2 linked regions of the Cupriavidus metallidurans CH34 genome follow. The protein of the gene in region 1 interacts with the protein of each later gene in a pairwise test. Links are inferred from orthologs where the notes say so. Each region holds a gene or a part of one and is shown on either strand. Other genes may lie near its edges.

The links.
Region 2: the proteins of RMET_RS10550 (region 1) and RMET_RS00270 interact in binary tests that used the Escherichia coli proteins (3 or more experiments, as listed by UniProt). The link is inferred for Cupriavidus metallidurans CH34 from one-to-one orthologs.

Annotation. Positions count from the first base shown.
Region 1 is NC_007973.1:2,287,828-2,291,143, forward strand. Bases 212-3,211 are described here. They hold RMET_RS10550 (RodZ domain-containing protein), read right to left. Parts: upstream 2,240-3,211; coding sequence 1,184-2,239; downstream 212-1,183. Other genes in these bases: ispG (flavodoxin-dependent (E)-4-hydroxy-3-methylbut-2-enyl-diphosphate synthase), read right to left, coding at 212-1,135; pilW (type IV pilus biogenesis/stability protein PilW), read right to left, coding at 2,232-3,008; rlmN (23S rRNA (adenine(2503)-C(2))-methyltransferase RlmN), read right to left, coding at 3,005-3,211. In the rest of the region: more of ispG, read right to left, coding at 1-211; more of rlmN, read right to left, coding at 3,212-3,316.
Region 2 is NC_007973.1:57,471-60,735, reverse strand. Bases 228-3,176 are described here. They hold RMET_RS00270 (rod shape-determining protein), read right to left. Parts: upstream 2,250-3,176; coding sequence 1,206-2,249; downstream 228-1,205. Other genes in these bases: mreC (rod shape-determining protein MreC), read right to left, coding at 228-1,063. In the rest of the region: rod shape-determining protein MreD, read right to left, coding at 1-56; more of mreC, read right to left, coding at 53-227; Asp-tRNA(Asn)/Glu-tRNA(Gln) amidotransferase subunit GatC, read left to right, coding at 3,215-3,265. UniProt on the Escherichia coli protein: Forms membrane-associated dynamic filaments that are essential for cell shape determination. Acts by regulating cell wall synthesis and cell elongation, and thus cell shape.

The sequences.
Region 1 (3,316 bases):
CCGAACCCGGCAGCGAAATACCGATGTTGGCGTGCTTGCTTTCGCCAGGGCCGTTGACGATGCAGCCCATCACTGCCACATCCATTTCTTCCACGCCCGGGTAGGCCGTCTTCCAGACCGGCATCTGCTCGCGCAGATACGACTGGATGCTTGCTGCCAGCTCCTGGAACGTTGTGCTGGTGGTGCGACCGCATCCCGGGCACGCGATCACCATCGGCGTGAAGTTGCGCAGCCCCATCGTCTGCAGGATTTCCTGGCCGACGTAGACTTCCTTCTCGCGCGGCGCGCCGGGTTCCGGCGTCAGCGAGATCCGGATCGTGTCGCCGATACCTTCCTGCAGCAGCACCGATAGCGCAGCCGTCGACGCAACGATACCCTTGCTGCCCATGCCGGCTTCAGTCAGACCCAGATGCAGCGCATAGTCGCAGCGGCGCGCCAGCTCGCGGTATACCGCGACCAGTTCCTGCACCTGCGATACCTTGCACGACAGAATGATCTGATTGGCCGGCAAACCGATCTCTTCAGCCTTCTGGGCCGACTCGATCGCCGACGTAATCAGCGCCTCTACCATCACGCTTTGCGCGGGCCACGGCTCGGCGCGCTGGGCGTTTTCGTCCATGATGCGTGCCAGCAAATCCTGATCCAGGCTGCCCCAGTTCACGCCGATACGCACCGGTTTGTTGTAGCGGCACGCCATCTCGATCATCTCGGCGAACTGCTTGTCGCGCTTGGCACCCTTGCCGACATTGCCGGGGTTGATCCGGTACTTCGAGAGCGCCTGCGCGCACTCGGGGTAGTCATGCAGCAGCGTATGGCCGTTGTAGTGGAAGTCGCCCACCAGCGGCACATCCACGCCCATACGGTCGAGTTGTTCGCGAATCGCCGGCACGGCCGCGGCGGCTTCCGGCGTATTCACCGTGATACGGACAATCTCCGAACCGGCGCGTGCCAGTTCCTTGATCTGGATTGCGGTGCCGATGGCATCCACCGTATCGGTGTTGGTCATCGACTGCACGCGCACTGGCGCGCCGCCGCCGATCGTCACGATGTTGTCGCCCCACACAACACTGGCCTGGCGCGAAACGCGACGCGGCAGCGGGCCCGGGATCACGGGCTGGAAAGCGTTCTGGTTCATTGCATTACCACCTTTTCTTGCATGGCTGGCCGCGCCACCCGCAGCGCATTACTGCAGGGTCAGGCGGGCCACATTATTCCGGTTGGACGCCTGGAAGTTCACTGCTGCACCATTGTGCGTCAGCGACTCAACGCCCTTCACATTCCCGAGAATGATCTTGTAGGGCCCACCCGCGCCACCACCCGACACGGTATCGCCAGCCTTGGCGGTACCGCCAAGAATGACCTTGCCGGTGCGGTCTCGTACTTCATACCAGCTATCGGCCGAGAAACGGATCTGCACAGCACCCGCACTGTCGCCCTGCGCAGCGGGAACCGTGGCAGGCGGCGTAGCGGCTGGCGTCTTTGCCGCCTCGGCGGGAGCCTCTCCACCCGTGACCATCGGCAAACCCGCCGACATGGTAGCCGGGGCCGGCGTGACGGCCACGGACTGCGCGGCCGATGCCGACGCAGTCTCGGACGGTGCTGGCGAGTCGTTGCCGGTCATCACCGGCGGCAACGCTGCGCTCACCGTGCCATCGTTATTGCTCTGCTCCTGGGCCCGCTCCTCGGCAACAGCCGGTTTGGGCGCCTCGGCCGCGGCCTTGCTGCGGGCCTCGACCCACGCCTTGGCATGATCAAAGCCGAAATATCCGCCAACGCCGATCAAGGCCAGCACGCAAACCAGCCAGACCCAGCGCCCACCGGCACCACCGCCAGTACCCTTCGAACCGAAGCGCTTGCGATCGTCGAAAGCCTGATTGAGTGCGCCCTCATGACGCTGCGTAATCCCGGTAACCGGCGTGGCCTGAGCCTGCGCGTGATAGCGCCCCAGCAACCCGTCGATATTCACCTGGAGCGTCCGCGCGTAAGCACGCATCACACCCTTCGCGAACGTCACATCGGGCAGGCTCGATACATTGCCCGACTCAATGGCGACGAGCTTCGACGCTGCCACCTTCAGTCGTGCACTGACATCTTCCAGAGAAAGCCGCTGCGCCTCGCGAGCGTCTTTCAATTTCGCCCCGATCTCGCGGGCAACAGCCTCGCGGTCGGAGTCTGTCGCGCCACCGCCGACGTGACCCGTCGTCGCGGCCTGGCTGTCGGCGCGCTCTTGTTCACTCATCCCAAGCTCCTCTCTCGTATGCGGTCAACTCGCGCGAGTCGGGGAACCGGCTGCGCAGTTGTGCCGTGAGTGCGTTCTGTGTTTCGGTATCGCCCTGTCGGCGGGCGATGCGCGCACCCAGCCAGAGGGATTGCGCGCTGGCAAAGCGGCTGCTGTTGACGCGGCCAACGTAGTCCTTGGCCTGCGGCATCTCCCCGCGTTGGAAACTGAGCTGCGCGAGGTTCGTCAGCAACGCCGGATCATTGCGGTCGTAGCCATAGGCCGTCTGGAGACTCTTCTGCGCCGAAATCAGGTCGCCATTGCGCATCTCGCAGGCGCCCAAGTTCGTCAGCGGCTTGACGGGGCCATTCATGGACGGCGCCTGCACCGCGCGCTGCAGCATGGCCTTCGCCTCTGCGTAGCGGTTGTTCTGGCACAGGAACCAGCCGTAGTTGTTCAACACGTCCGGGTCGCTGTCACGCATGCTCAGCGCGGTGCGGAAACTGTCTTCGGCCAGGGCGGTCTCGTTCATGCCCATGTAGACCAGCGCCCGAACGTGATAGGCGTCGACCAGCGTCGGATCGATATTGATGGCCTGCTTGACCTCGTCAAGCGCCACCGAATACTGGCGCGCCTCGAGGTACTGCGTGGCCAGGCGCAGCCTGATACTGGCGCGCTTGTCGGCCGGAGTCTGATCGGAAGCGGTCTTGATGTCCTGGGCGGGTGCAGGCGGCAACGAACAGGCGGACAGCATCAGCCCGAACAGGGCAGCAACGATCAGACGGGTCATGCAGGACGGGCCTCCCGGGGGGCGCCGGCGTCAGCCACCGGCACCAGTGGCGTGATCTTGCCGAACTTGCCGCGCTCGGCCAGACGGGTACGATCCATGACTTCGCCAGCAAGCTGGCCACACGCGGCGTCGATGTCGTCGCCACGTGTTTTGCGGATCGTCGTGACAATCCCCGCATCCATCAGTACCTGGGCGAAGCGGCGAATCTGCTCGTTGTTCGAGCGCTTCAGCCCCGATTCCGGGAACGGGTTGAACGGAATCAGGTTGAACTTGCAAGGCACGTCGGCCACAAGCTTCAGCAGTTCACG
Region 2 (3,265 bases), 2.2 Mb from region 1 along the record:
GTCAGCGCGATGAACGCGGGATTGACCGGGCGCAGCAGGTATTGGGATGTCGTCACCGTGCGGGCTCCGAGGGTTTCTGCGCCGGCGCGGCCGTGGGCGTGTCCGCGGGCTTGTCGGCCGACGTGGCCGCCTTGTCTGCCTTCTGCTCGGCGCCAGCGCGTGCCGCCGCCGACCGCGAGCCGCGCTCGGCCTTCTGCGACGTGGCTGCCTCCGGCGGGCGCGGGGCAAGGCCCGACTCATAGCGCACCACTAGCAACTGGCGGTGCGAACGCACACCGGCCACGGGCTCGCAATACACGCGGGAGAACGCCGTATCGGCTTTGCGTTCGATCTGGACAATCTTCGCCACCGGCAGGCCCGGCGGATAGGTGCCATCGAGGCCCGACGTCACCAGCAGGTCGCCCTGCTGCAGATCGGCCGATGCCGCCATGAAGCGCAGGTCCAGCAGACCGGCGCGTGAGCCGCCAAAGGCCACGCTGCGCAGACCGTTGCGCACCACCTGGACCGGGATCGCCTGGTCCTTGTCGGTCAGCAACGTCACTTCCGACTGGAACGGGGAAACGCGCGTCACCTGGCCGATCACGCCGCGCTCGTCGATGACCGGATAGCCGGCGCGCAGGCCCTGCATGCTGCCGCGATCGATCACGATACGCTGGCTGTAGGGGTCCCGGGCGTCGTAGAGGATTTCCGCCGGGGTCACCGGCGTGGTCGATTGCTGCGTCAGGTTCAGCAGCTTGCGAAGCTGGTTGTTCTCGGATTCGAGCTGGGCCTGGCGAACCGAGGCATTGGCCTGCTCGAGCGCCGCACGCCGCAGCTCGCGGTTCTCGTTGGCCAGTTCGACGGAAGACTGGGCGTAGTCGAAGACGCCACGGATGGCGTCGCGCGGTACCAGCACCAGACGCTCCACCGGCATCAGCACGGTGGCAGCCACCTGGCGCACGTTGCGCATGGCGTCAAAGCGCGCGTCGACGATCAGCAGCACCAGCGCGATCGTCACGAAGATAACCAGACGCGCAACGGCGGACGTGCCTTGCTTGAAGAGCGGCGGTGGAGAGTAATCCATTTACCCGTGCGCAGGCGATGCCAATCCGCCAGCGCGACGCCCCGTCCCTTGCGGGACGGGGCGGGTCGGGCTGGCGGAGAAAACGTTCAAGATGGGGGAGGGCCCGGCGACGCGACTCACCACGTTGCCGGGTCCGGTTGCATTACTCGTACGAGAAGATGCTGCCGAGCTTGTCCATACGCTCCAGCGCCATGCCGGAGCCGCGTACCACGCAGGTCAGCGGGTCTTCGGCCACCAGCACCGGCAGGCCGGTTTCCTCGGCCAGCAGACGGTCCAGATCACGCAGCAGCGCGCCGCCGCCGGTCAGCATCATGCCGCGCTCGGCGATGTCGGCGCCCAGTTCCGGCGGGGTCTGTTCCAGCGCGATCTTCACGGCCGACACGATCTGGTTCAGCGGATCGGTCAGCGCTTCGAGGATTTCGTTCGACGACACCGTGAACGCGCGCGGAATGCCTTCGGACAGGTTACGGCCCTTGACTTCCATTTCGCGGACTTCCGAACCCGGGAAGGCCGAGCCGATTTCCTTCTTGATCGCTTCGGCGGTCTGCTCGCCGATCAGCATGCCGTAGTTGCGGCGGATGTAGTTGACGATCGCCTCGTCGAACTTGTCGCCGCCCACGCGCACCGAACCCTTGTAGACCATGCCGCCCAGCGAGATGATGCCCACCTCGGTGGTACCGCCGCCGATATCGACGACCATCGAGCCCGACGGCTCCGACACGGGCAAGCCCGCGCCGATCGCCGCCGACATCGGCTCCTCGATCAGGTACACCTGGCTGGCGCCGGCGCCCAGGGCCGATTCACGGATGGCGCGGCGTTCCACCTGGGTGGAACCGCACGGCACGCAGATGATGATGCGCGGGCTCGGACGCAGCAGCTTCGAGTCGTGCACCATCTTGATGAACTGCTTGAGCATCTGCTCGGTCACGGTGAAGTCGGCAATGACGCCGTCCTTCATCGGGCGGATGGCCTCGATGTTGCCCGGGACCTTGCCCAGCATCTGCTTGGCTTCCTTGCCCACCGCGGTAATCGTCTTCTTGGCGTTGGGGCCACCTTCCTGACGGATAGCCACGACCGACGGTTCGTCCAGGACGATGCCCTTGTCGCGCATGTAAATCAGGGTGTTGGCGGTGCCCAGGTCGATGGCCAGGTCGTTGGAGAAATAGCTGCGGAGAAATCCGAACATCAGGAATCCTGTCTTCTGTTGTTTCGCGGGTATGCGAAGCGGCCGGCGCCGCCTGCGGCCCGGCCACGAATCGTTTGCAAGGGTGATGGTTCACGGCTCCCCGGTGCGTGCGGCCCGCGCCAGTCATGCTGGCGCGGGCCGATGCCGCTGACACGCCGGATCGGCAGCCCACGGCGCTCCGCAACCGGCGCAGACCTGCACGCGCCGAACCGAGAGGTGCTAACAAAACGACTCTGGCAATTCTGGCAGCGCGGTGACGGACAAACGCCTTCGCCGCGCCCGGCCAGACCCACCAGGCTTCGCTTTGTTAGCACCCCTTACGGGAACCTTTGATTAGACTCTGCGCGAAAGTTCGCCGCCAGATGCGCCGGACAGGTCAAATACACCTGACGTGTGGCAGTAGCCTAATCGGAGGAACCTGATTGTTACGACTGAAAATGCGATGATTTCCCTCTGCATATCGCAGGATGGTCACCGCGCAACCCCGTGTCCAATACGCGCCGGACTTCCACGCCGTACCGGATAGTGCGTCCCCCTTTTGTATGGCGCCGACGGCTATCATGCGCCGCCAGTGTTGCACGGCTGCGACGGCCGACGCTCGGAACTGGTCCGTTCCGGGTCCCGGGGCCGTTCTGGTCGACCGCGAAAACCGTCCGGACTGTGCCGACGGCGTCACCATCGGGCATCCCTGCCCATCCGAAGTGGAGCGCGCGTTGCGGGGAATCTGCAACGCATAATCATACCTTATAATTCTCGCTGTTTCGGGGCGTTTGGCCCCGGAAAAACTTGTAACTTCGACGATCCTGGGGCGCCTCCCCGGGCGCACCAGTCCGGCACGCCCTGGCCACCCCGCCGCCGTGCCACCCGAAGCGCCCTTCCGGCCCCCAGATGGCCGGCACCCCCGAATCCGGCCAAGATACTTCCAGTCCAACGGACCGAACCCGGCGCACGCGCCGCATCACGCCATGGCTCTCGCACTCTCCGACGTCAAGCGCATCGCGCATCTGGCCCGCATC